3 linked regions of the Azoarcus sp. KH32C genome follow. The main gene of each other region encodes a partner of the protein of the gene in region 2 in a complex. Links are inferred from orthologs where the notes say so. Each region holds a gene or a part of one and is shown on either strand. Other genes may lie near its edges.

The links.
Region 1: the proteins of cheY (region 2) and AZKH_RS27995 are in contact, whole or in part, in a solved structure (PDB 1A0O), measured with the Escherichia coli proteins. The link is inferred for Azoarcus sp. KH32C from one-to-one orthologs.
Region 3: the proteins of cheY (region 2) and fliM are in contact, whole or in part, in a crystal structure (PDB 1F4V), measured with the Escherichia coli proteins. The link is inferred for Azoarcus sp. KH32C from one-to-one orthologs.

What each region holds. Positions count from the first base shown.
Region 1 is NC_020516.1:2,383,126-2,388,258, forward strand. The notes cover bases 1-2,864. They hold AZKH_RS27995 (chemotaxis protein CheW), read right to left. Parts: upstream 2,143-2,864; coding sequence 859-2,142; downstream 1-858. Other genes in these bases: AZKH_RS27910 (methyl-accepting chemotaxis protein), read right to left, coding at 1-293; AZKH_RS10370 (chemotaxis protein CheW), read right to left, coding at 350-838. Also shown: AZKH_RS10380 (response regulator), read right to left, coding at 2,977-3,342; AZKH_RS26305 (methyl-accepting chemotaxis protein), read right to left, coding at 3,373-4,608; AZKH_RS10390 (ANTAR domain-containing response regulator), read right to left, coding at 4,952-5,133. UniProt on the Escherichia coli protein: Involved in the transmission of sensory signals from the chemoreceptors to the flagellar motors. CheA is autophosphorylated; it can transfer its phosphate group to either CheB or CheY.
Region 2 is NC_020516.1:3,640,075-3,647,381, forward strand. Bases 4,541-7,307 are described here. They hold cheY (chemotaxis response regulator CheY), read right to left. Parts: upstream 6,242-7,307; coding sequence 5,840-6,241; downstream 4,541-5,839. Other genes in these bases: AZKH_RS16150 (chemotaxis protein CheA), read right to left, coding at 4,541-4,887; cheZ (protein phosphatase CheZ), read right to left, coding at 4,941-5,804; AZKH_RS16165 (chemotaxis protein), read right to left, coding at 6,283-7,233; AZKH_RS16170 (chemotaxis protein), read right to left, coding at 7,258-7,307. Also shown: cysK (cysteine synthase A), read left to right, coding at 1-538; AZKH_RS16135 (pseudouridine synthase), read left to right, coding at 661-1,326; tal (transaldolase), read left to right, coding at 1,431-2,510; AZKH_RS16145 (DUF3135 domain-containing protein), read right to left, coding at 2,535-2,834; more of AZKH_RS16150, read right to left, coding at 2,980-4,540. UniProt on the Escherichia coli protein: Involved in the transmission of sensory signals from the chemoreceptors to the flagellar motors.
Region 3 is NC_020516.1:1,451,996-1,457,122, reverse strand. What follows is about bases 2,270-5,127. They hold fliM (flagellar motor switch protein FliM), read left to right. Parts: upstream 2,270-3,123; coding sequence 3,124-4,131; downstream 4,132-5,127. Other genes in these bases: fliO (flagellar biosynthetic protein FliO), read left to right, coding at 4,746-5,127; fliN (flagellar motor switch protein FliN), read left to right, coding at 4,124-4,600; fliL (flagellar basal body-associated protein FliL), read left to right, coding at 2,543-3,109; AZKH_RS26705 (flagellar hook-length control protein FliK), read left to right, coding at 2,270-2,448. Also shown: flagellar protein export ATPase FliI, read left to right, coding at 1-308; flagellar export protein FliJ, read left to right, coding at 389-844; more of AZKH_RS26705, read left to right, coding at 916-2,269. UniProt on the Escherichia coli protein: FliM is one of three proteins (FliG, FliN, FliM) that forms the rotor-mounted switch complex (C ring), located at the base of the basal body.

The DNA of each region.
Region 1 (5,133 bases), 1.3 Mb from region 2 along the record:
TCGTTGATCCAGAAGTACTCGTCGCCGTCGTAGTGCATCTGGCGGATCGTCTCGCCGGCAAGCTTCTGCGCCTGTTCGCGCGACAGCACCCCGTCCTTCTCGAGCTGGTTGAAGTGGACGAGAACCGAATAGGCGGATTCGACGACGTTGCGCGTCTTGTCCTGCTTTTCCTTGAGCGCCTGGGCCTTGCCCTGCACGAGAAAGACGCCCACGGCGAGCAGCAGGCCGATGACTGCGACGCCGGTGAGCCAGGCGAGGCGCGTGCTGACCTTGAGGGACTGAAGTTTCTTCACTGTGTGTCTCCGGAAAATTGCGAATCCTGGGTTCTTGTCATCCGATCGGAAGGCGCCTAGGCGGCCGCCGCTTCCACGAGTTCCATGTCCTCGCTCGTCATCAGGCGCTCGATGTCGACGACGATGATCATCCGTTCGTCGATCGTGGCGAGGCCGAGCACGAAGCGGGTATCGACCGTTGCGCCGAATTCGGGCGCTGCCTTCAACTGGTCCTGGCCGAGCGTGATCACGTCCGAGACGCCATCGACGACCATGCCGACGACGCGCCCGGCGACGTTCAGGATGATCACGACCGTGAAGGCGTCGTAAGTCGGCTCGCTCAGGCGAAATTTGATCCGCATGTCGACGATCGGCACGATCACGCCGCGCAGGTTGATCACCCCCTTGATGAAGTCGGGCGCATTCACGATGCGGGTCACGGCGTCGTAGCCGCGGATCTCCTGCACCTTGAGGATGTCGATGCCGTATTCCTCGCTGCCGAGCGTGAAGGTCAGCAGTTCGTCGCCGGCGTGCGGCGACAGTTCGGACGATGGGCTTGCCGTCATGAGTTCTTCCTTGGCTGCGTTCAGGGCCGCGGCGCGAGGGCTGCGATGTCGAGGATCAGGGCCACGCGTCCGTCGCCCATGATCGTGGCGCCGGCAAAGCCGGGCACCTTGCGGTAATTCGTTTCCATGCTCTTGATGACGACCTGGTGCTGGCCGAGCAGGCGGTCAACGAAGAGCGCGAGGCGTCCGCCGGCGGTCTCGACGATCACGACGATGCCGCGGGTCGGATCGCGCGTTTCCGGCTCCAGATTGAAGTTCTGGTAGAGCGGGATCAGCGGCAGGTATTCGCCGCGCACATGCACGACCTGCCCGGTGCCGGAGATCGTGCGGATGTCGCTCGCCGCGGGCTGGAAGGATTCGACGATGTAGGTCAGCGGCACGATGAACACTTCGCCGCCGACGCCGACCGACATGCCGTCGAGGATCGCGAGCGTCAGCGGCAGGCGGATCGTGACCTTGGTGCCGATGCCCGGTGCGGACGCGATCTCGACGCGACCGTTGAGCGCATCGATGTTGCGCTTGACGACGTCCATGCCGACGCCGCGGCCGGACACGTCGGTCACGGTCTCCGCGGTCGAGAAGCCGGGCGCGAAGATCAGCATCCACACCTCCTGGTCGCTCATCGCGTCCGACATCGCCATCCCGCGCTCGCGCGCCTTCGCGAGCAGCTTCTCGCGCCGCAATCCGGCGCCGTCGTCCTCCACCTCGATCACGATGTTGCCGCCCTGATGTGCGGCGCGCAGCGTCACGGTGCCGCGCGGGCTCTTGCCGGCGGCGGCGCGGCGATCCGGCATCTCGATGCCGTGGTCCAGGCTGTTGCGCACGAGGTGGGTCAGCGGATCGACGATCTTCTCGATCAGGCCCTTGTCGAGCTCGGTCGCCTCGCCCTCGGTCACGAGCGCGACGTCCTTGCCGAGCTGATTCGCGAGGTCGCGCACGACGCGCGGATAGCGGCTGAAGACGAAGGACATCGGCATCATGCGGATCGACATCACCGTGTCCTGCAGATCGCGCGTGTTGCGTTCGAGCTGCGCCATGCCGTTGAAGAGGCGCTCGGCGATCTCCGGCGCGAGTCCGCCGACCGTCTGGGCGAGCATCGCCTGGGTGATCACGAGCTCGCCGACGAGGTTGATCATGTGGTCGACCTTCTCGACGCTCACGCGGATCGACGAGTCGGCCGCAGCCTTGTCGGCAGGCTTCGCAGCCGGCTTGCGCGCTTCGGGCGCGGGGGAGGCCGGGGCGGTTTCGGCGACGGGCGCGGGCAGGGGCTCGAAGAACCCGTATCCGGGATCCGGTTCTTCCACCGTCGGGGAGTCGGTGAAGAAGCCGTATCCCGGATCGGGTTCGGCGGGGCAACCGGGGGCGTCGTCGAAGAAGCCGAAGTCTTCATCCCCGCTTGCCGCTGCGCTCGGAGCGTCGGCGCCCGCCGCGCAGCTGTCCTGTTCGATATGCAGTTCGTCCGGTAGCGCGACGAAGTCGAAGATCTCCCGGATGCGTTCATCGTCCGCGCCGGTGGCAACCGTGAAGACGTAGCGGAAGCGGCCCGGGGTCAGTTCTTCCGTGAGCAGGGTCGCCTCGCCCTGGTCGGCGAGTTCGGCCAGTAGATTGGTCGCCGTCTCGCCGCTCGTGCCGGCGGCCGATTCATTCGGCGTGTAGGTGACGGTGATGCGGTTGGCGGCGGGAGCGTGGACTTCCGCTGTGGGCGCCGTGGAAGCCGCCGCAGGCGTTGTACTCGCCAGTTCGCGCAGCCGCCCAATGATTGCCTCCGCAGCGGACGGATCGACGTCGGCTGCGTCGCGATGTCCCGCGAGCTGCGCGCTCAGCACGTCGCCCGCCTTCAGGAAGACGTCGATCATCTCCGGGCGCAGGGCGAGTTCGTGATTGCGGATGCGGTCGAGCAGGCTTTCGAGGACGTGCGTCACTTCGGTCAGATCGCCGAAGCCGAAGGTCCCCGCGCCGCCCTTGATCGAATGCGCCGCGCGGAAGATCGCGTTCAGGTCATCGGCGTCCGGCGCGGCGATGTCGAGCTGCAGCAGCAGGCTCTCCATCGTCGCCAGATGCTCGCCGGCCTCCTCGAAGAAGACCTGGTGGAAGTGCGAGAGGTCGGTTTGCATGCGCGCTCGCGATTGGGGCCGGAATCAGCCAATGACCTTGCGGACGACTTCGAGCAGCTTCTGCGGGTCGAAGGGCTTCACGAGCCAGCCGGTGGCGCCGGCCGCGCGGCCCTGCGACTTCATCGCGTCGCTCGCTTCGGTCGTCAGCATCAGGATCGGCGTGCTGCGGTATGGCGGCAGGCCGCGCAACGACTTGATCAGCGTCAGGCCGTCCATCTTCGGCATGTTCTGGTCGGTCAGGACCAGGGAGAACGATTGCGTGCGCGCCTTCGCGAGCCCGTCCGCGCCGTCGCCGGCCTCGACCACCGTGTAACCCGCCCCCTTCAGCGTGAAGGCCACCATGCCGCGGACGGAAGGGGAGTCGTCCACGGTCAGAATCGTCTTGCTCATGCGTTTCTCCTGTTCATTGCGGGCGGGACATCAGAAGAGCTCGATGTCGCCGGCTGCCATTTGCTGTTGTTTGACCGGGCTGCGGTTCGACGCGGCGATGTGCTCGGCCGCCTGGTGGATCGCGCCCTTCAGCGCGCTCAGGCGATTGCCGAGCGCGCCTTCCATCGCGCCGGTGTCGGTGCGGATCGCGGCGATGTCGTGCAGCGCACTGCCGAGCGCCTCGATGCGCTGGGCGATGTGGCCGACCAGCTGGGTGGTCAGGTCCTGGAACTGCAGCGAGGTCACCGCGACGCTGACGTCCTCCTCGACGCGGTTCGCGATGTGCGCGAGCTCATCGACAGTGCGGGTGCTTTCGGCATTGATCCCCGAGAGCGTCGCCAGCATGCATTGGATGCCGGCCTTCGATTCGAGCGCGAAGTTCATGTCTCGCGCCGCCATGTGGTTAATCTCGGCCTCGGCTCCCCGTATCGAGCCCTTCACCTCGTGCATGTAAGCGACGATCTGGTTCGAGAATTCCTTCGAGCGGTCGGACAGCCGGCGCACCTCGTCCGCCACGACGGCGAACCCGCGGCCTTCCGCTCCAGCCCGCGCCGCCTCGATCGCCGCGTTGAGCGCGAGGAGATTGGTCTGATCCGAGATGCCCGTCATCTCGCCGAGCACCGAATGCATCTTCTCGACCTGCATCGAGATGTCCTGCATCTTCTCGACGAGCGAAATGCCGATCTTGCTCGTCTCGATCGTCGTGTCGACGAACATGCTCATCGTTTCCGATGTCTTTCCGACGAAGGACTCGAAGCTCTCGACGCCGCCCGCCGCGTCGGCTGCCTGGGCGTGGGTCGGAACCGTCAGCCGCACGGCCAGCGCCTGTTGCTGGGAAAGGTGGTCGTTCATGCCGGAAAAACTGGACAGGAGCTTTCCGCCCGCATCGGCGACGAGGCTGCGGACCTGTTCGAGTTCGTCGCGGATGGCGTGGAACTGGTCGTTGAAGGCCAGGGAAAACTGTTCGAGCATCGCGTGGGTCTCGCCTTCGAGGCCTGCCATCGCGGAGTCGAGCTCATGCTGGCTGCGCAGGTTGGCTTTGGCCTGACGCTGCAGGGCGAGGAAGGCGACGAGGCCCGAGGCGCCCACCGTGGCGACCAGCAGGAGCCATCCGGCGAGGCCGAGCGGCAGTTGCAGTGTCCATGCGGCGAATGCGACCGCGCTACCGAGCGCGGCGAACGGCAGCAGCAGTGTGAAAACCGGCGACGTGGACCGGCGGGCGCTCATCGGCCTGCTCCCTGTGCGGACGCACAGGCGAACGGATCACACGGCAGCGAGCATGGCGCAGAAAGGGACGGCCTGGTCGAGGTCTTCACCGTAAAAGCTCTCCCGCGCAATAGGCGCGAAGGGAATTACGGCAGGGATCAGGCCGGAGGTTCGACGTACCCCAGGGGCTGGGAGGTACGCCTGTGATCTTGAAGACTGGATGATCACCGGCTTCGCGGGGATAGGGCGAAAGTGATATCCAGCGGGGTGGAATTTAGGGCTGCACTGGAGTCTTGTCAACAAACAGATACAAATCTTCCGTTACATACGTCACGGTCTGTCGCAGGCAAGGGCGTCCCCGCTGTCAGCGCGACCCTCTGCCGCCGCCGACGATGGTGTTCAGCGTTTCCGTCGCGCCCACGATCATCTCGGCGAGATCCGCGACACGGCGGCGCTGCGACCGCGCCTCGACGCGCAAGAGTTCGAAGGCCGCGGCCTGGCTCAGCTTGTGGCGCTCCATCAGAATGCCGACCGCGATGCTCGTCT
Region 2 (7,307 bases):
CAAGAACCCGGCGAACCCGGCGATTCACGAAGCGACGACCGGCCCCGAAATCTGGAACGACACCGACGGCAAGATCGACATCCTCGTCTCGGGCGTCGGCACCGGCGGCACGATCACCGGCATCAGCCGCTACATCAAACAGAAGCAGGGCAAGGCCATCACCTCGATCGCCGTCGAACCCACGGCGAGCCCGGTGCTTACGCAGACCCGGGCGGGCGAAGCGCTGAAACCCGCTCCGCACAAGATCCAGGGCATCGGCGCCGGCTTCGTGCCGCAAGTGCTCGATCTGTCGCTGATCGATGCCGTCGAAACGGTCACGAACGAAGACGCGATCCTGTATGCGCGTCGCCTCGCCCGCGAGGAAGGCATCCTGTCCGGCATCTCCTGCGGCGCCGCGGCGGCCGTCGCAGCCCGCGTTGCCCAACGTCCGGAGAACGCTGGCAAGACCATCGTCGTCATCCTGCCCGACTCCGGCGAACGCTACCTGAGCTCGATCCTCTTCGAAGGCCTCTTCGACGCGAGCGGAGCCGCACTCTGAGTCACGCAGCAGCACAAGACGCGGAGGCTCCGGCCTCCGCGCCCGAAACCCTCCCCATTCTCTACCGCGACGACTGGCTGATCGCCGTCGACAAACCCTCGGGCCTGCTCGTCCATCGCTCGGTGCTTGACGTCCACGAGGAGCGCTTCGCCGTCCAGATCCTACGGGACCAGATCGGGCAGCACGTGCACCCCGTGCATCGCCTCGACAAGGGCACCTCCGGCGTCCTGCTCTTCGCGCTCGACCGCGAAACCGCCGCGCTCGTCTCCGGCGCCTTCGAACGCCAGGAAGTGCTGAAGCGCTATCTCGCAGTCGTGCGCGGCCACCCGGCCGAAGAAGGCATCATCGACCACCCGCTCACGCGCCGCTTCGACGACGCCGAACGCCGTTCGACGACGCCTGACACGCCGCCCCAGGACGCCGTCACGCACTTCCGCCGCCTCGCCACGACCGAACTACCCTACCAGGTCGACCGCTATCCGACGAGTCGCTACGCGCTCGTCGAACTCGCCCCGGAAACGGGCCGGCGCCACCAGATCCGGCGCCACCTCAAGCACATCTCCCACCCCATCATCGGGGATGCCACCTTCGGCAAGGGCCGGCACAATCGCCTCTTCACCGAGCTCTTTGGCGTCTCGCGCATGCTGCTCGCCTGCACATCGATGCGCCTCACACATCCGCATACCGGCGAAGAACTGGCGCTTGCCGTTCCGCCCGCTGAAGACTTCATGCGCGTTGTTACGACGTTCGGCTGGACCGACGCGCTGGCCAGCCTGTCGCGCGCCTGATCCCATGCGGGCGACATTCGCCGGGGGCGATTCCCCAACGAGCTACCGGTCCTGACGGATTCATTGCACAATAGGTCGTTCACACAACAGCCAATCCGCCACAAATGAATCCGCTGCTCCAGGTCCGCGACCAAGGCCAGCAAGTCTGGCTCGACAACCTCTCCCGCACGCTCCTCAACGACGGCCACCTCGCGCGCTTCATCGCCGAAGACGGCGTCGACGGCGTGACCACCAACCCGGCCATCTTCCACAAGGCGATCGCCGGCGGGCGCTATTACGAGGACGATCTCGCCGCGCTGAAGCAGCAGCCCCTGAGCGCCGAAGCGCGCTACGAACAGCTCGTGGTCCCCGACGTGCAGCGCGCCTGCGATCTGCTGCGGCCGACCTTCGAGCGCAGTGGCGGCAACGCCGGTTATGTCAGCCTCGAAGTCTCCCCCGCCCTCGCGCACGACGCTGCCGGCACCGTCGCCGCGGGTCTACGCCTCAAGCAGGCCGTGGGCCGCGACAACCTGCTGATCAAGGTACCCGCGACGACCGAAGGGCTGAAAGCCATCGAGGAATTGATCGCCAACGGCGTCAGCGTCAACGTCACGCTGATGTTCTCGCTCGCCCACGTGGACGGCGTCGCGGACGCCTACGTGCGCGGCCTCGAACGTCTGCGGGCCTCCGGCGGCAAGGTCGGCAGCGTGATGTCGGTCGCGAGCCTCTTCCTCAGCCGCGTCGACACGCTGATCGACAAGCAGCTCGAAGAGTTGGGCGGCGACGCGTTGGCGCTCCGCGGCCGCAGCGCCGTCGCGATGGCCAAGCTCGCCTACCAGCGCTACCTGGAACGCTTCCACGGCCCTGCCTTCGCCGCGCTGCGTAGCGCCGGCGCGCGTCCGCAGTTCATGCTGTGGGCGAGCACCGGCACCAAGAATCCGGCCTACAACGACCTGCTCTACGTCGAACCGCTGGTCGGGAAGGAGACCGTCAATACGCTGCCGGACGCCACCCTCGCCGCGCTGCGGGATCACGGCAAAATCGTCGGGGACGCCCTCACGCAGGACGTCGCCGCCGTACGCGAGCAGGTCGCCGCGCTGGCCGCGCTCGGCATCGATCTCAATGCAACCGGGGAAAGACTGCAGCGCGAAGGGCTGGCGCAGTTCGAGGACGCATTCGCTCAACTGCTGCAGCTGACCGCCTGATGCCGTAATCGCAGGCCGGCTCCTTCAATGGACGCCGGCCGCTACGAGCAGCTTGCGCGATAGCTCGCGCAACTCCCGATTCTGGCGGTCCAGCTCGACCAGTCGCTCATGCATCATCGCGGCGAGGCATTTCATCGCGCGTTCGGGCGTTCCGGCGCGCGCCCGCTCGCAATCGATACAGTACTGCAAGGCACGCAGACGCTCGCGGACGGCGGGGGGATGACTCTCGATCAGTGCGCAGATTTCGCGATTGCGCGCGGCGAAGAATGCCTCGGGGTCGGCTTTCGCCAACGCACACCAGCGGTCGAAATCGAACTCGCCCATGATCCATCCCCCGCGCGAGGTCCATCACACATCCTTGGTTTAATCGTAGGAGTGGAACAAGGCGGAGGCAAGACGAGCCTCCGGCGGACCGTGTATTCGGTCTCGCCGGAGCAAAACCGGTTTGCGTAACCGGCTGGCGAAGAGGTCAAGCGACCTGGGCAGCTCTCCTGGACATCAGCGAGAAGCGGCTCACCCAGCGCTGGTCACCAGCGCTGCCGAGCAGTTCCTTCATGTCGATGATCAGTACGATCTGGCCGTTGGACAGCGTCGTGACACCGGCCACGCCCTTCGGACGGAAGTCGTCGAGCGACTTGATGACGGCGTCTTCGCGGCCGGCGAAGCTGTCGATGCCGAGGATGAAGGACATTTCCGCCGTCTGCATCAGCACACCGTAGCATGGCGAACGTTCCAGCGGCCAGCCGAGCAGGCTTGCGAGCGGCAGGATCGGCAACACTTCGCCCCGCACCACCATCGTCGCGCGACCGCCCACTTCCTGCACTTCTCCCGCCTCGATCGGCAGGATCTCGCGCACCATCGACAGCGGCACGGCAAACGGCTGATCGCCCAAGCGCACCAGCAGCACCGGCAGAATCGCCAGCGTCAGCGGCAGGCTGATCACGAAGGTCGTGCCCTTGCCCAGCTGCGACTGGATCTCGATGCTGCCATTGAGCTTCTGGATGTTCGTCCGCACGACGTCCATGCCGACGCCGCGGCCGGACACGTCCGACACCTTCGCCGCCATCGAGAAGCCGGGCAGGAAGATCAGGTTGAAGCTCTGGCGCTCGTCCAGCGCACTCGCTTCTTCCTCGCTGAGCAGCCCCTTCTCGACCGCCTTCGCGCGCAGGCGTTCGGCGTTCATACCGTGGCCGTCGTCGGCGACCAGGATCACGATGTGATCGCCTTCCTGGCGCGCTTCCAGGCGGACGATGGATTTTTCGGGCTTGCCGACGGCGATCCGCTCCTGCGAGTCCTCGACGCCGTGATCGACCGCGTTGCGGATCAGGTGGATGATCGGATCGGCGAGGTCCTCGATCATCGTCTTGTCGATCTCGGTTTCCTCTCCGGCGAGCACGAGTTCGACGTCCTTGCCCATGCTGCGCGCCAGATCGCGCGCGATCCGCGGATACTTCTGGAACAGGCGCCCGATCGGCTGCATACGGGTCTTCATGACCGCGTTCTGCAGGTCCGAGACGAGCAGGTCGAGCTGGCTTACGGCCAGATCGAGGGAATGCAGGGTTTCGGTGTCGTTGCGGCCGCTCAGGATGTCGCTGCGCAGCGCGTTCAGGCGGTTCTTCGTCAGGCCGATTTCGCCCGACAGGTTGAGTACCTGGTCGAGCCGCGAGGTGTCGACGCGGATCGAGTTGTCGCGCTGCTTTTCGCCCTCACGCCGCCCGGTCGTCGCCATCGCGCCTGGCTTGTCGCTCGCGCGCCGCCCGGTCGCCGCCTTGATGATCTCATCAGGCGAGACCGTGGGGCCCGACGCGACGGGAGCATGTACCGAAGCCGACGCCGGCGGCGCCGACCTGACTTCGTTGATCGTCTTCATCGGCACGCCGGTGACGGCACTGTGGAGCAGCTCCCAGTTCGGCCCGCCCGGAGCGGCGGACGATGCAGCCGCCTGCGGTTGGGCGGCCGCCGCTTGCGCCCGACCGCCGACGAGTTCGCCGGCGATCGCCTGGCGCAGACGTGCAATCAGGTCGGGGTCCGCCGGAGCGGGCTGCATCGCCTGCTCGAGGCTGCCGAACATGTCACGTACGGATGCGGTCGCTTCCATGATGACGTCCATCACTTCGGGCGTCACGTCGAGCTGGCCGTTGCGCAGGTTGTCGAAGAGATTCTCCGTCAGGTGGCACAAGGTGACCAGCTCGGTCGCATTGAGGAAGCCTGCGCCGCCCTTGATGGTATGGAAGCCCCGGAAGATCTCGTTCAGCAGTCCGCGGTCGCCTGGCGCACGTTCGAGGTCCACCAGTTTGTTGTCGACCCCGGATAGCAGGTCACCCGCTTCCATCAGGAAATCCTGAAGCAGCTCTTCCATTCCGGCGAAGTCACTCATCACGTTCTCGCTTTATTGTTCCCGGCAGACCCGCGCCTGCCTTCTTGCTGCAGTCAGAATCCCAGGCTACCGAGCAGATCGTCGACCTGCTCCTGCGTCGTAACGACGTCGTCACGGCCTTCCGAATTGATGACCGGACCGTTCATCAGACCGCCCTGCACTTCGCTGCGCATGCCCGGCGGCGCGACCTCCAGCAGAACCTGCAGCAGCTCCGTTTCGAGCTTCTGGGCGAGTTCGACGACCTTCTTGATGACCTGGCCGGTGAGATCCTGGAAATCCTGGGCCATCATGATTTCCATCAGCTGCTCGTTGGTCGCGCGGCTCCCCTGCTCCACCTGGCCAAGAAATCCGTGCGTTTCCTGCGACAGCGCCTTGAATTCCTCGATCGACAACTGGTTCGCGAACAGCTTGTCCCACTTCGCCTGCAAGCCCTTGGCGTCAGCACCCAGCTTGTTCTGGATCGGCTGGGCGATGTCGGTCGCGTTAAGCACCCGGCTCGCCGCCTGCTCCGTCATCTGCGCGATGTAGGTCAGGCGCTGGCGCGCATCGGGAATCGCCTGCACCGCCTCCTGCAGACCGTCGTCGGAGCTGAGCGAACAAAGGGTGTTATGAACTTGTCGCGTCATCTGTCCGATCCGGGTAAACACCGCTTCGCAGCTATGCTCGGACTGAGCAGCATCGGCCGGCTGCGCTGCGGCGGCCGGAGCAGCCTCCTGGACAGAAGCGGCTTCGAACTGCGCCGCCACGGAGTCGAACAGAGCCTGCAGGTCGTCGTTATCGCCGGCGGAATCCTGCTTGGGTTTCGGTTCCGCCTTGGGCGCAACCACCTGCGGTGCCGCGCCACTCGCGATGCTGTCGAACAAGGCTTGCAGTTCGTCCGAATCCCCTGCCTCATCGACCTTGAGCTTTTTCGCCATCATCGGCCTCCCTAATGTCATTCCGCACCGACTGCTCAGGCGGCCGCTGTCTTGCCCAGCTTTTCAAAGATTTTTTCTAGTTTTTCGGCCATCGTCGCAGCCGTAAACGGCTTGACGATGTAGCCGCTCGCCCCGGCCTGCGCCGCAGCAATGATGTTTTCCTTCTTGGCTTCGGCCGTCACCATCAGCACCGGCAGGTGCTTCAGATGCGGCGTCTGGCGGATCGTCTGCAGCAGCGTCAGACCATCCATGTTCGGCATGTTCCAGTCGGTGACGACGAAGTCGAACGGGCCGCTGTTGAGCTTCTGCAGCGCCACCGCACCGTCCTCGGCCTCGTCGACGTTGGTGTAGCCAAGCTCCTTGAGCAGGTTGCGCACGATGCGACGCATCGTCGAAAAGTCATCAACGACCAGAAATCTTGTCTTGGGATCGGCCATGTTGTATTTCTCCGTAATTCTCTCGGCGAGCCTGGCCCGGTTCAGTGGCCCCGTGTGAGCAGGGGACGAAGGGTGTCCGCCAGCGCGTCGGCGTCGAATTTTGCCACGTATGCGTCAACTCCGACCCGCTTTCCCATCGCCCGGTTGGCTTCGGACGAGAGCGACGAGTGCATCACCACCGGGATGCCGTCGAAACGGGTGTCGGCCTTGATGTTGCGAGTAAGTACGTAGCCATCCATCTCCGGCATCTCGGCATCGACCAGGATCAGGTCGAGCTCGTCGCTGACGTGGCGACCGAGTTGCTGAGCGTGGCTCGCCATGCCCTGCAGGCGCGTCCACGCTTCGAGGCCATTGACGGCGTGCTTGTGCTTCACGGCGAGCTTGTCGAGCACCTCGGCGATCTTGCGCCGCGCAACGCCCGAATCGTCGACGAAGAACACTTCATAGTCCTGCCCGTCGATGATCGGCGAGATGTTGCCGACCACGGCGTCGCCGAAGGTCGAGGCGAGTACCGTTTCGACATCGACAATCGAGACCAGCTTGCCGTCGGGCAGCTCTGTAATCGCGGTGATGTAGTTGTGCACATTGCCTGAAACGTTATCGGGCGCCCGCACCTTGTCCCAGTCCACGCGAATGATGCGATCGACACCCTGCACGAGAAAGCCGAGCGTCCGCTTGCTGTACTCGGTCACCATCATCGATCCGCCAAGCGGGTCGCCAGGCTGGGCCAGGCCGAGGATCTTGGAAAGCGACAGGACCGGAATGACGTTGCCGCGCAGCGAGATGAGCCCTTCGACGCCCGCCGGCATGTTGGGCGCACGTGTGATGAAGGGCGTCGTGCTGACTTCCTTCACCTTGAACACGTTGATCCCGAAGACTTCCGTGGTGCCGAGATTGAACAGCAGAATCTCCATCCGGTTCGAACCGGCAAGGCTGGTGCGGCCGTCGACGACGTTGAGCAGGCCGGATTCGTCGGTATCGTAGATCGACATGAGAGCTTCCTATGGACTCGCGAATTACTGCGCGCCGCGCTTGATCAGCCGGCGCAGGGTCTCGGCCAGACGCT
Region 3 (5,127 bases), 2.2 Mb from region 2 along the record:
GTTCGCTGGCCGACCAGGGGCACTACCCCGCGATCGACATCGAGCAATCGATCTCACGCGCGATGCATGGCCTCGTCTCGCCCGAGCATTTCGATCTGGTCCGACGCTTCAAGCAGATGTTCTCGCGCTACCAGCGTTCCCGCGACCTGATCGCCGTCGGCGCCTACCAGGCGGGCTCAGACCCGATGCTCGACAAGGCCGTGGCGATGTATCCGAAGCTCGAAGCCTTCCTGCAGCAACGCATCGACGAGCAGGAAACCTATGCCCGCGCGACGAACCATCTCGGCAGTCTGTTCCTCGCGGGATGAGCCAGATCACGGCAGAAAGAAAAAAGGCGACGTAGAATTCAGCTCCCGGAGACCGGCGACAACACGATGCACCGTTCCACATGACTACCCCGTTTCCGCTCAAACCCCTCCTCGACCTGACGCAGAACCGCATGGACGAAGCGGCTCGGCGCCTGGGCGAACTGATCGCCAGCGAACAGGAAGGCCAGCGCAAACTCGAACTGCTCCAGAACTATCGTGACGAGTATTCCGAGCGCTTCCAGGAGGCTGCGCGAAATGGCCTTTCGCCAGAAGCCTGGCGCAACTACAGCGCCTTCATCGGGCGGATCGACGAAGCGATCGCGATCCAGAAAGCCCAGGTCGACCGTTCCAAGCAGATGACCGCCGCCGGGCAGCAGAACTGGATGACGCAGCGCAACAAGGTCAAGGCCTTCGACACGCTCCAGAAACGCCACGACCAGGGCGAATCGAAGAAGGCCGCGCGCATCGAACAGCGCCAGTCCGACGAACATTCCGCGAAGCGCTTCCGCGACCGCGAGGATTCCGGCGAAAGCTGAGTCCGGCAAGCCGGCGCTGGCATGCGGCTTGCACATATCGCCCTGAACCGGCCATCTTTTGGGAATTGGCGATGTCAAATCCGCTAGTCAGCAATCTCCTGCAAACCAACATCACATCGGCCGCCAACCGCAGCGCTGGCGCCGAGCGGACTGTCGCTCGCGACGGTTCGGATACCGGTCAGGATTTCGCGAGTGCGCTGGGACGCCGCATCGGCAGCGAATCCGGCCGCACTGGCACGACACCAGAGCGCAATGCATCGGAGCAGGCCAACCGATCGACGCGGACCGACCGCAATGACGACGTGCAGCCACAGAAATCTGCGGACTCGCACGACGATGGCCCTCGTGTCGCCCGCCGCCCCACTCGCGAAGTCCAATCGGACAAGTCCTCACAGGCAGCCGACGCACCCCAAGGCCGGTCGCGGGCCCAGGCCCCGTCGACATCTGAAGGAGAGCGGAGATCCGACGCGGCGCGCCCGAGCTCAGCGCAGCAAAATCCCGCAGACGACACGAATTCCACTGCTCCCGTAGACGACACGAATTCCACTGCAGATACCGCGAAGGACGAGTCGCCCGCCGACGTCGCAATCCAAGCCGCGAACACCAACGCCGCCGTTGTTGCAACCGACGATGCGGCATCGGCAGAAGCGCCGCCGACGACACAATTGCCGGCAGATACGACCGCAGCGGCAAACCTTGCCGCCCTGCTACAGGGGCTCGCCGCCCAACTTCCCGCGGCGCAGCCTCCTCAACCGGGCTCAGGCACAACTGACGGCCAGACCGGAACGCTCCCCGCCGGCCAAGGCTCCTCCTCTCACGTCCTGTCGACAGTGTTGGCGACCCTGCAACGCGACGGCCTCGGCCATATGCCGCTAGCGACCGGCGGGAAGGACGACGCGGCGGTCGCAACCGGAACGTCCCCGGCCGGAAACGCCAGTGCCGGCTTTGGCGTACCGATCAAAGAACTTGCCGAACCGGCAATCGTGAGTCGAAGCGCACAAAACATCGAGCTTCTGCGAAGCGCACCGGCTGAAGATTCGGCCGCGAACGCTGCCGCGACGCCCGCGCCCCAGTCGCAACTCGCTTCCACCGACAGCCAGACGCTTGGTCTGCAGCTCGCCAATCTTGCCCCGGCCGCCCGCAGCGAGGCGACCCATGTGCCGCAGCTACCCGTCCATACGCAGGCCGGTCAGGCGGCGTGGGCCGACGACGTGGGGAATCGCGTCGTTTGGATGGTCGGCCGCAACGAGTCGAAGGCCGAACTCGTGCTTACGCCCGCACATCTCGGTAAACTTGAAATTTCGATCCAGGTCAGTGGCGACCAGACGACCGCACACTTCGTTGCAGCCACCGCGGCAGCGCGCGATGCACTCGAACAGGCCCTGCCCCGTCTTCGCGAAGTGATGCAGCAGGCGGGCATCAATCTCGGTCAGACCAACGTCAGCACTTCCAGCGACCAGCGCGCTCGCGACGAGCGTGCAGCGACTGCCGGCAATTCGGGCGGCAACGGTAGCAATGACGTGCAGGCGCTGGACGAGATCCGGCCGGCGACGTCTTCACACTGGTCACGTGCGGCCTTGGGAATGGTCGACACCTTTGCCTGATAGCGAGTGAATTGGGGCCGCACTTGCCCACTTTTCCGCAATTCGACGCAGGGACGGATCGCGCATAATTGAATTGTGGAAATAGGAGAAATTCATGGCAAAAGCCCCCGCTCCGCAACCGGCCGCCGAAGCGCCGGCTGCGGCTCCCGCACCGAAGCGTGGCAAGAAGCTGTTGATCATCATCATCCTGGCCGTTGCGGTCGTGGTCGTGCTGATCGCCGCCGTCGTCGCCGTGATGCTGCTCAGGAAGGGGCATGCGACGGAAGAGGAGCATGCCGAGAAGCCGGCCGCGGTCGCGACCGTCGATCTCAGCCACCCGCCGACCTTCGTCGCGCTCGATCCGTTTGTCGTGAACCTGGCGCCGGCGGAAGGCGACCGTTACCTTCAGGTCGTCATGGCGCTGCGCGTCAGCGACCACAAGATTGCTGAAAACTTGAAAGGCTTCATGCCGGATATCCGCCACGAGATCAACCTGCTGTTGTCGAGCAAACTCCCTTCGGAACTGTCTACTCCCGAAGGACGCGAGGATCTTGCGGCCCAGATCGTGAGTCGAACCAATCAGGTCCTGACCGGCACCCCACCCCCCAAGGGCGAGAACGCCAAGCAGGCCGTGGCGGGTCCGATCGAGGCCGTTCGCTTCAACTCCTTCATTATCCAGTGAGGAGGTGATCGACCATGTCTTCCGACTTTCTCTCCCAGGACGAGGTCGATGCCCTGTTGAAGGGCGTCGCGGGCGAGCCTGAGGATCAGGAGGAGGAACAGGGCGACCAGTCCGGCGTACGGCCGTACAACCTTGCAACACAGGAACGCATCGTGCGCGGGCGGATGCCCACGCTCGAACTGATCCACGAACGCTTCGCACGCTACCTGCGCATCGGCCTGTTCAACTACATGCACCGCAACGCCGAGGTCTCGATCGGCCCGGTGAAGGTGCAGAAGTACGGCGAGTTCGTGCGCAACCTGGTGGTGCCGACGAACCTAAACCTCGTACTTGCCAAGCCGCTGCGCGGCACGGGCTTGGTGGTCTTCGACCCGAACCTGGTGTTCCTCGTCGTCGACAACATGTTCGGCGGCGACGGCCGCTTCCACTCCCGCGTCGAAGGCCGCGACTTCACGCCGACCGAGCAGCGCATCATCCAGGGCATGCTCAACGTCGTGTTCGCCGAATACACGCGCGCCTGGGCCCCGGTCTTCAAGCTCGAGATGGAATACGTGCGCTCCGAGATGAACTCGCAGTTCGCGAACATCGCGACGCCGTCCGAGATCGTGATCTCGGCGAGCTTCTCGCTCGAGTTCGGCGGATCGCAAGCGGACATGCACATCTGCTTCCCCTACTCGATGGTCGAGCCGATCCGCGACGTGCTGTATTCGACGATGCAGAGCGACCACCTGAGCCAGGACAACCGCTGGATCAGCCTGCTCACCCGCCAGCTGCAGACGGCCGAGGTCGAACTCGTGTGCAATCTCGGCAGCGCCACGGTCACGCTGCGTGACATCGTCAACATGCGCGTCGGCGACGTGATCCCGATCAACGTCTCCGAAATGCTTCAGGGCGAGGTCGACGGGGTGCCCGTGCTTGAACTGAGCTACGGACGGCAGGGTCCTAACTACGCAGTCAAAGTCGAACGCTTCCTCGCCAACGAGGACGGCAGTTCGCCATTATTCGGAGGCCAACATGGCTGACAACGACAACGACATCGACTCGCAGGTCAGCGAGGACGATTGGGCTGCGGCGATGATGGAACAGGCGACGGCGGAGGGCAACGCCGACGCCGAAGCGCGCCAGGTTGCCGCCGATCTTGCCGCCGCTGCGGCCTCGCCCTACCAGGCCAAGCCTGCGAGCCATCTCTTCCCCGATTTCGGGGCCAGCGCTCCGCGTGCGGGGAGCCTGAACGACTTCGACATGATCCTGGACATCCCCGTCCAGCTCACGGTCGAACTCGGACGCACCAAGATTTCGATCCGCAACCTGCTGCAGCTGGCGCACGGCTCGGTGGTCGAGCTCGACGGTCTCGCGGGCGAACCGATGGACGTACTGGTCAATGGCACGCTGATCGCGCAGGGCGAAGTCGTCGTCGTGAACGACAAGTTCGGCATTCGCCTCACCGACATCATCACGCCGGCCGAACGGATGCGGAAGATCCGCGGCTAAGCGCAGCCGCAACTCCGGCCGCGGCGCCCTCGTCCGCCCGGCCGGCAAAGCGCCGAATAATCCCCCTTTTTTCCGTCTTATTGCCCCCTTGGCAAGGTCCTGTCGCGCGTATTCTTCTCCCATCGGAAGAACCGTCGCCCCTGCTGTGAACACTATCCACCATCGCTTCATCCCCCTGCTGGCGCTCGCTGCGGCGCCCGCCCGTGCCGCCGAAGCGTCGCCGGCCATGACCGAAGGCATCGGCCAGATGCTCTTCGGCCTCGGCATCGTGCTCGCCCTGCTGCTCGGCAGCCTATGGCTAATCAAGCGTCTTTCGACGCCGCGCGGTGCCGCTGCCGGCCTCAAGGTACTGGGGGCCGTCCCCGTGGGCCCGCGCGAACGCGTGGTGCTGGTCGAAATCGCAGGCCAGGTGTTGGTGCTGGGTGTCACGCCGGCGAGCGTCCGCACGCTCCACACGCTGCCGGCCGATGCGATCCAGACCAACAGCGGCCCTGGAGGCGCGCATCCCTTGGGTGACTTCCAGGCTT